One region of the Kytococcus sedentarius DSM 20547 genome, then DNA from elsewhere that is predicted to be linked to it. Evidence: riboswitches for the same ligand, from Rfam matches in the RefSeq annotation. Region 1 holds a riboswitch; the other holds the start of a gene.
What was found. A riboswitch is a leader RNA that binds a small molecule or an ion and turns the genes downstream of it on or off. The one in region 1 is predicted to bind S-adenosylmethionine.
Positions count from the first base shown of each region.

Region 1 (4,746 bases):
CCGCGAGCTCCAGCACGCCGTGGGCTGCCAGCAGCTTCAGGGCGCGCCCGGCGTTGGAGGGGTCGTTGGGGATGGCGACCTTGTTGCCACCGCCGAGCTCCGAGAGGTCCTCCACCTTCTCGGAGTACACGCCCAGCGGCTCCAGGTGGACGGCGCCGATGCTCTCGAAGTCGAAGCCGCCGCTGGCCTCCTGCTCGGCCAGGTAGGGCTCGTGCTGGAAGTAGTTCGCGTCCAGGTCCCCGGCGTCGAGCGCCTGGTTGGGCTGGACGTAGTCGGTGAACTCGACGACCTCGATCTCCAAACCGGCGTCGGCGGCGAGCTCGTCCTTGACGAAGGTGAGGATCTCGCCGTGGGGCACGGGGTTCACACCCACCTTCAGGACCTTCGCCTCCCCGGAGTCGCCCCCGCCCGCGGCGGTGTCCTCCTCCCCGCAGGCGGCGAGGGTGATCGATGCGGTGAGCGCGGCGGTCAGCGCCAGCGCGGCGCGGCGGGTGGGACCCGTCGTGGAGAGGCGGGGCGAGCGGGGCGAGCGGGGCGAGCGGGACATGGGATCTCCTCGGGAGGGTCGGGGTGTGTGGGTGTGGGGGTGGGTGTGGTGGTGTGGGTGTGGGCCTCGTGGCGGGTCAGTCGATCTGCACGACCGTGCCCTGCCAGGTGTCCTGGATGTAGGTGCCGACCTCGTCGCCCTTCAGGACCTCGGCCAGGGCGGTGATCCGCTCGTCCTCGGCCTGGTCGGCGGTCGTCACGAGGTTGATGACGAATCGCTCGTCGCGGGGGTCCTCCGCGGCCAGGGCGTCGTCCACCTTCAGCTGGTTCTGGACGGCGTAGTTGCCGGGCACGGCCGACAGGTCGGCGTCGCCCACCGAGCGCGGCGTCTGGGCGGCCTCGACCGGCACGAACTCCAGACCCTTGGGGTTGTCCTGGATGTCCTCCGGGGTGGGCGGGGTGTCGCCGGTGTCGGCCAGCGTGATGAGCCCCTCCTCCTCCAGCAGCCACAGGCCGCGGGCGCCGTTGGCGGGGTCGTTCGGCACGGCCACGCGGGCGCCCTCGGGGAGCTCCTCCAGGGAGTCGAACTCCTCGGAGTACAGCCCCATCGGCTGGTTGGAGATGGGCGAGACGATCTCGAAGTCGTAGCCGGCGGACTCCTCCTGGCTGGCCAGGAACACCTTGTGCTGGTAGTAGTTCGCGTCCACCGAGCCCTCCTGCAGGGCCACGTTGGGCTGCAGGTAGTCGGTGAACTCCACCACCTCGAGCTCGAAGCCGTGCTCGGCGTCCAGGCCCTCCTCGTCCACCCAGCGCAGGATGTCCGAGTGGGGGGTGGGGGTGGCTGCGACGCGCAGTACCTCGCCGTCGCCCTCGGCGGCGGCGTCCCCGCCGCAGGCACTCAGGGCCAGCGGGCTCAGGGCGAGGGCGGCGACGGCCGCGGTGCGGGCGGGGGTCCAGCGGGAACGGGTGGACGGGGTCATGGTGATCTCCTGGGTGCGTGGGGGTGTCGATGAGGGATCGGTGCGGTGAGGGGTGACCGCGGTGGCGCGGGCGCCGACGTGGGGGGCCGCGCCGCGGGGCTGCCGGCGGACGCGCCGGGTGCTTCAGTGCCGGGTGGCGCGGGCGAGCAGGTCGCCGACGAACTGGACGGCCACCACCAGTGCCATGAGCACCACCACACAGGCGAGGGTGACGGTCATGTCGAAGCGCTGGTAGCCGTAGCGGATGGCCAGGTCGCCCAGTCCGCCGCCGCCGATCGCGCCGGCCATGGCCGAGTAGCCGATGAGCGCCACGACGGTGACCGTGGTCCCCGCAATGAGCCCCGGCAGTGCCTCGGGCAACAGGACCGAGCGGACGATCTGGGTGCGGCTCGCCCCCATCGAGGAGGCGGCCTCCACCTTGCCGGGGTCGACCTCTCGCAGGGCGTTCTCCACCAGGCGGGCGAGGAAGGGGATGGCACCCAGGGTGAGCGGCACCGCAGCGGCGGTGGGGCCGATGGTGGTGCCGGCCAGCACCTTGGTCAGCGGGGCGATGAGCACCAGCAGGATGATGAACGGGATGGAGCGGCCGGCGTTCACCACGGCGCCGATGACGGTGTTGAGGGTGCGGTTCGGCAGCACGCCGCCGGGGGCGGTGGCCACGAGCAGCACGCCCAGCGGCACACCGAACAGCAGGCCGATGGTGGAGGACAGGCCCACCATGTAGAGGGTGTCGACGGTGCCGTCGAGGAGCTCGGTGAGAAGGCGGTCGCTGGTCATGCGGGGAGCTCCTGTCGGGTGGTCGCGGTGGTGGGGGCGGTCCAGCCGGCGGGCTGGACGAGGAGGTCGAGGGTCCCGACGCGGGCGCCGTGGAGGTTCTCCACCCGGGCTGCGGCCACCTGCACGCTGTTGCCGGCGGCGGTGAGCTCGGCGATCACCCGGGTCTCGTCCTGGGTGGCCAGGTCGACGGTGACGATGCGGGAGCCGGCCGGCAGGTCCGCGGCGTCCAGGCCGCGGACCGGGCGGGGCACCAGCTGGGTGGCCAGGGCGCTGCCGCGGTTGCTGGCGACCTCGGCGAGGGTGCCGGACTCCACGACGCGCCCGGCGGAGAGCAGGGTCACCGCATCGGCCACGCGGGTGATGACGTCCATCTCGTGCGTGATGAGGACGGTGGTCAGCCCGAGGTCGGCGGTGAGCTCGCGCAACAGGTCCAGCACGCTGGCGGTGGTCTCGGGGTCCAGGGCGCTGGTGGCCTCGTCGCAGAGCAGCACGGTCGGGTTGGTCACCAGTGCTCGGGCGATGGCGACGCGCTGCTTCTGGCCACCGGAGAGCTGGCGCGGGTGGGCGCCGGCGCGCTCGGCCAGCCCCACCCGGTCCAGCAGCTCGGTGGCGCGGCGGGCACGCTCCCGTCGGCCGACCCCGGCGAGCTCCAGCGGCAGGGCGACGTTCTCCAGCGCGGTGCGGGAGTCCAACAGGTTGAAGTGCTGGAAGATCATGCCGATCTCGCGGCGGGCGCGGCGCACCTCGGCGGCGGACAGGGCCGTGAGCTCCCGGCCGTCCACGGTGACGCGGCCGCTGGTGGGCCGCTCGAGCAGGTTGATGCAGCGCACCAGCGTGGACTTGCCGGACCCCGACGGGCCCACCACACCGTGCACCTGGCCCCGGTCGATCTGGAGCGAGACGTCGTCCAGCGCGTGGACCGCCTCACCCCCGCCACGGGCCGGGTAGGTCTTGGAAATGTTCTCCAACGTAATCATGAATGTCCTTTTCGGGCACAACGAACAGACCCAATCGGACATCAGGGAATGCATAGGCAGACCCAGTGTCCGCCGGGCACGACGAAACGGGGGGTACGTGGGTTCAGAGGGCCTGACGGCTCATTGGGTCCGCATGGATCCGCCACATCAGGGCGGGACGGGGACGGCCAGAGCTGCTGTCAGGACCTCGTCCGCATGTGCATTCGCATGATTCCTCCATCGATTCCGGCGTTAGCACCCTCACCCGATGACGGGGGGTTGCTGCGGTTTCAAAGAGCCAGATCTCTCCACCGCTCTGGATACAGTGCGGCAAATATACGACCCGGGTGGGGCTTCGTCCAAATCGGCCCCACGGGGCGCGCCGGGAGGGGCGCCGGACCGACCGGCTCGGTAGCGTGGGCGTCAGGTGCGGGGCTGCCTGCCCCGCCGACACCCGTCCGGGCCCGCCCGGACCACGACACGAGAGGGGAACGCCGATGAAGCTCTTCGGCAAGATCCTGTTCTGGTTGGGCGTCCTGTCGTTGATCCTCGGGATCATCGGCGCGGTGCTGACCGGTTCGAAGTGGGACGACGTGCAGGACATGCTGTCCGTCGACCAGGAGATCAGCGGCACGGCCACCGTCGCGATGGAGAGCGGGGAGACCCGCAGCATCCTCGCGAAGGAGGGCGTCAGCGGTTCCTGCGACATCACCGCGCCGGACGGCACCGACGTGCCGTTCGACGCAAACACGGCCCCGGCGGTGGACGGCTGGTCCATGAAGGGCGTCTTCACCGCCCCGGAGGCCGGCGACTACACGATCGACTGCGGCGACGCCGGCTTCGGCGTCAGCGAGCCGCTGGCAATCGGTGACGCCCTGTGGCTGGGCCTGGGCGTGCTCGCCGCGATCATCCTGATCCCGCTGGGCCTGCTGCTCCTGCTGATCGGCGGTCTGCTGTGGTTCTTCGGCCGCAAGAAGGACCGTCCCAAGCACTCGAACTACACCAACGGTGAGTACTCCGACCAGTTCTCCCGCTCCGCCCCGTACTCGCAGCGCGACGGCCAGGTGCCCCCGGGCCCGGGCCAGTACGACGACCGCAACAACACCATGGGCTACGGCGCCGCCGGTGCTGGTGCTGCTGGGGCCGGCGCTGCCGGTGCCTACGGCGTCACGCACGACGACGGTGACCGCCGCGACGGCCGGGTGCTCGACGGTGAGCGCCCCCAGTACGGCGAGCGTGCCGGGGGCGGCTACGACGCCGGCCAGCCGGTGCGCGACGACCGTGGCTTCGACCAGCCCATGCGCGACGAGGACCGCGGCTTCGGTCGTCCGCTGGACGGCGAGCAGGTGCACGGCGACCGTTCGGGCTCCACGAGCGGCTTTGGCCGTCCGCTGGACGACCGCTCCCAGGGCATCGACGGTGACCGCCGCGACGACCGTGGTGACCTCGGTGGCCGCGACGACCGCGGTGACCGCCCGTGGAACGGTGGGGGCACCACGCCTCCCCCGCCCCCCAGCGGCAACTGATCGCTCGGAGGCGCTGACCGG
Region 1 is NC_013169.1:1,757,661-1,762,406, forward strand. It holds gene KSED_RS08310 (MetQ/NlpA family ABC transporter substrate-binding protein) at 1-547, opposite strand, end outside; gene KSED_RS08315 (MetQ/NlpA family ABC transporter substrate-binding protein) at 624-1,466, opposite strand; gene KSED_RS08320 (methionine ABC transporter permease) at 1,590-2,243, opposite strand; gene KSED_RS08325 (methionine ABC transporter ATP-binding protein) at 2,240-3,220, opposite strand; SAM riboswitch class I at 3,434-3,526, opposite strand; gene KSED_RS08330 (hypothetical protein) at 3,697-4,725, shown strand.

Region 2 (4,746 bases), 1.3 Mb from region 1:
ATCGTGATGACTCCGTTCGAGAGTGCTGTGAGAGGTTCACTCGAAGGATCACACGGTGGCCGCGCCCACGTCCGCGACGATCACGACGGGGCCACCGCGCTACACCACTATGCGGGACTCAACTCCGCCGCGCGGCGGGCGAAGGCCGCGGGGGACCCCCGGACCCTCAGCCAGCTGCGTTCGGACCTCCACCTGGACCTGTTGCTCGTTGGCCAGTTGCCGGGAAGCTGTTTCGGTGGCGCCGCGGTGGCGTCTGCCCAGGGCCCGGATGGCGCGGGATCCCGTAGCGGTGGCGCGGACGGCGGGGGCTCCCGTGGTCAGTGCTCGGATGGCGAGTGCGCCGACGGCCAGGCGCCCCCGGTGTGTGCAGCGTGTGGGGTGGTCTCGAGTGACTGGTTCCCGCTGCCGCCCGTGGGTGAACCCGTGTTGCCGCCGGCCCGGGTCACGGTGGTCGTGGGCCTGGATGTTCTGCTGGACGACCCCGCGGGTGTGAACCGTGGGAGTCCGCCGACGGCGGGTGCCTCTCCGCCGGGGATGCGGGGTGCTCCGCTGGGGTGGGTGCCGGGGTTCGGGTACCTGGACCCTGAGCACGTGCGTGCGGTCGCGGTGCGGGAGGGGTCGGTGTGGCAGCGCTTGGTGGCCGACCCGGTGTCGGGTCATGCGATGGCGGTCTCGCCGCACACCTATCGCCCGACCGCATCGGTGGCCCGGTTCGTGCGGGCCCGTGACGGGATGGCTCGGGACCCGGGGTCCGGGGTCGGTGCTGCCTCCTGCGAGATCGACCACGTGGTCCCGTTCGACGAGGGCGGGCAGACCGTCGCAGAGAACCTGCAGTGCCTCTCCACGCGGGGCCACACCCGCAAGACCAAGGGGCAGTGGGACGCCTCGATGACTCCCGACGGGGTGGTGGAGTGGACCTCGCTCACGGGCCGGAGGTACACCACCCACCCGTTCGACTACCGGGAGCTCGGATGAGGGGCTGCCCCGGGCTCGGCGATCCCGGCAGGTCCGATGAGGGGCTGCCCCGGGCTCGGCGATCCCGGCAGGTCCGATGAGGGGTCGCCCCGGGTTCGACGCTCACCGGGAGGTTGTCGGTGGCTGTCCGTAGACTGTGGGCAGGTCAAGAGAGTCACCCACGCCTTCGGACAGTGGTGGCCGGCAACCGCGTCGCTCGACACGGTGCCCTCCGGAGAAGACCTGGGCCCCGCCAACCGGTGGGGTCAAGACGGGCACTGGTGTGCCCCCGTTCCCCAGGGAGCTGACATGAGCACCTCGAACACACCCCACACCCCTGATGCGCCCGGCTCGGGCCAGCCCGGCGGCTCCGGCACGTCCGGCCAGCCCGGCGGCTCCGGCACGTCCGGCCACGGGTACGCCGAGAGCCGCACCGGCGAGGAGATCTCCCGCCTGTTGCACTACGGCCACATCATCCCGGTGCGACGGGGCCTCACCGCGGACTACGTGGACCGCCACTTCCCGGGATGGACCTGGAACGCGCTGATGGACGTGTGGCGCACGGCCGGGATCGTCGTCCGCACGCCGGGCGGCATCCCGGACTGCGACCCACGGGTGCGCGCGGTGCACTTCACCGACGCCGAGCACGTCCACGTGGAGTGGGCGGCCTGATGCGGTGAGCCGGGGCCCCACCCCCGGGGCGCGATGCGGTGTGCCCGCACCGCGCCCCGGGGTCCCGGTGCGGGCGCCCCGTGCCGGGACCTACTCCCCGGTCACCATCCACGCCGTCCCCCGGGCTCGCCACAGCAGTGTGATCGACCGCATCACCATGAACGCGGCGAACGCCCCCCAGAGCCACCACATCGCGGTGGCCGGGTCGATGCCCGCCGGCGGCAGCTCGTGGACCGCCCACACGATCGGCAGGTAGGCCACCAGCACCGCCGTCTGCGCCCACGCCAACCACCGGGCGTCACCGGCGCCGATCAGCACCCCGTCGAGCACGTACGCGATCCCCGCCACCGGGGTGGCCAGCCCCACCAGCACCAGGGCGGTGGACAGGGTCCGCTGGACGTCGGGGTCGTCGGTGAATAGCGGCGGCAGGACGTCCTTGCCCAGCACCATCAGCAGCCCGAGGACCACACCGCCCCACACGCCCCAGCGGGTCATGGTGCGGGTGGCCGCACGGGTGCCGGCCGTGTCCCCGGCGCCCAGTGCCTTGCCGGTCAGCGCCTGCGCAGCGATGGCGAGGGCGTCTAGCGCGAAGGCCAGGAAGCCCCACAAGGTCATCGCCACCTGGTGCGCCGCGAGCGAGACGTCCCCGAACCCGGCCGCCAGCCAGGTGGTCAGCAGGATCACCCCGCGCAGGCTCAGCGTGCGGATGAGCAGCGGCACCCCACCCAGCGCCGCGGTCAGCACTCCCGGGGCGTGAACGAGGTGGGCGCCGAGTGGATGCGGACGTGGCGCCAGACCAGGGCCAGCAGGCCCACCGCCATCCCCGACTGTGCGATGACCGTGCCCCACGCGGCCCCGGCGATGCCCCACCCCAGGCCGAAGATGAACCACGCGTTCAGCGCCGCGTTGGCGCTGAAGCCCAGCACCGCGGCCACCAACGGCGAGCGCGTGTCCTGCAGACCCCGCAGCACGCCGGTCACCGCGAGGGTTACCAGCATCGGCGGGATGCCGAGGGCCGAGATGCGTAGGTAGGTGACCCCCTCGCTGGTGGCAGCCCCGGACGCCCCGAACAGGCCGATGATGCCGGGGGCCCACACCGCGGTGACCACGGCGGTGGCGCCGCCGAGCAGGAGGGCCAGCCACACCCCATCGATGCCGGCGGCCAGCGCCCCGCGCGTGTTGCCCGCCCCCAGGCGGCGCGAGACCACGGCCGTCGTGCCGTAGGCGAGGAAGACGAACAGCCCCACGGCCGTCATCAGGGCCGCGCTGGCCACGCCCAGGCCGGCGAGCGCTTCGGTGGAGACCCGCCCGATCATCGCGGTGTCGAGCAACAGGAACAGCGGCTCGGCGATGAGGGCGAAGAACGCGGGCACTGCCAGTGCCAGGATCTCCCGGGACTGGGCCCGGCCCGTCGGCCTCGTCGTGCGGGCCGGTCCACCCGAGGAAGCCGGGCCGCCAGAGGAGGGTGCGGCGGCGTCGGCGGGCGGAGGCATTCCCCCATGATCCCACCCCCTGGCAGGACCTCGGGGCGCCGGGGCAGGGGACACGTCATCCTGGGGGCCTGTTGTCCCCGGCCACCGGGCCGACCATGATCACCGGGGCGGGCCGACCGGCGGCCCCGGGACAGGAGTAGTCATGTCAGTGCGCGAGGTTGCCAGCAAGGCGTGGTTCTCCGCGCCCGCCACCGCCGTCCGTCGCGGGACCCTGCGAGCCGGCGCTGCCGCCCTGACCCGCACCTACAGCCTCTACAAGGTGCACCCGGCGGCGTGGCGCCTCACGGCCACCAACTACCAGCCGTGGATGGGGGACTTTGCCCGCTTCCACGCCTGGATGTCCTGCCAGATGGGCTACCTGCGGGTGCCGGCCTACCAGCAGTACCTGGCCGAGCACGACTGGGAGTTTCGCTGGTGGGACCTGGAGAACTACCCGGTGACGGACAAGGACTCCTACGTCGTGCGCTTCGACGAGGCCTCCCGCTGCCGCGACGGTGAGCTGGCCATGCTCGGCACCCTGGTGGACGAATCCTCTGGCTCCTCCGGGCGCCCGTTCAACTGGGTGCGGGGCCGCAACGAGCTGGCCGACATCCACCGCAACCTGGCCGGGTTCACCGCGATGATGCACCGCGGCGAGCGCCTGTTCGTCCTCAACGCCTACTCGATGGGGGCGTGGGCCACCGGCACGAACACCGGCATCGCGATGGCGAAGATCGGCATGGTGAAGAACACCGGGCCGGACCTGGACAAGATCGTCGACACCATCGAGCACTTCGGCCCGGGCTACACCTACCTGGTGGCGGCCTACCCGCCCTTCCTCAAGGACCTGCGCGACCGGCTGGACGCCGACGGCTTCGACTGGGACGCCCATACCCTGCACGGCCTGGTCGGCGGCGAGGGGATGACCGAGGGGCTGCGCGACTACTGCGAGGAGCGCTTCGCCACCGTCCGCTCGGGCTACGGCGCCTCGGACCTGACCATCGGCATCGGCGGGGAGACCGACCTGACCGTTTGGCTGCGCCGTGCCCTGGTGGACGATCCCGAGCTCCGCGAGGCCGTGCTGGGCCCCGGCGAAGACCGCACCCCGATGATCTTCCAGTACAACCCGTTGGAGACCTTTCTCGAGGTGGACGACCGCGGCCACCTGGTGTGCACGCTGACCTCCACGGCGGTGCTCAGCCCGAAGCTGCGCTACGACATCGGCGACGAGGCCAAGCTGCTGGACTGGCACGACCTGCGCCGCATCCTGCGCCGCCACCCGCGCTGGTCCGAGCCGGCCGGCGAGGCCTTCCAGCGGGCGCCGATGAAGCTGCCCCTCCTGCTGCTCTACGGTCGGGCGGACTCCACGGTCTCCTTCATGGGTGCCAACATCTACCCGCAGGACGTGGAGAACGGCCTGTACGAGGACTCCGAGCGGGCCGCCGCCATCGCAGCCTTCACCGTCGGTCTGGAGCCCGTGCCCGGCGACGCGGTGGCGCAGCGCCCCGTCCTGCACCTGGAGCTGCGCGAGGGGGCCGAGCTGCCCCCATCGGAGCGGGAGGCCCTCGCCGAGTCGGCTCGCACCGGCGTGGTGGCCTACCTGGCGCGCGTCAGCCGCGACTTCGCCGAGTCGCTGGAGGAGAGCGAG
Region 2 is NC_013169.1:240,683-245,428, forward strand. It holds partial or broken gene KSED_RS01155 (IS256 family transposase) at 1-2, opposite strand, end outside; gene KSED_RS13280 (HNH endonuclease signature motif containing protein) at 412-975, shown strand; SAM riboswitch class IV at 1,119-1,233, shown strand; gene KSED_RS01165 (hypothetical protein) at 1,264-1,626, shown strand; gene KSED_RS15585 (MATE family efflux transporter) at 1,717-2,370, opposite strand; gene KSED_RS15590 (MATE family efflux transporter) at 2,364-3,119, opposite strand; gene KSED_RS01175 (phenylacetate--CoA ligase family protein) at 3,262-4,746, shown strand, end outside.
Region 2: it holds a riboswitch for S-adenosylmethionine, as region 1 does, so the genes downstream of both, KSED_RS01165 (hypothetical protein) here and KSED_RS08325 (methionine ABC transporter ATP-binding protein) in region 1, are expected to answer to the same signal.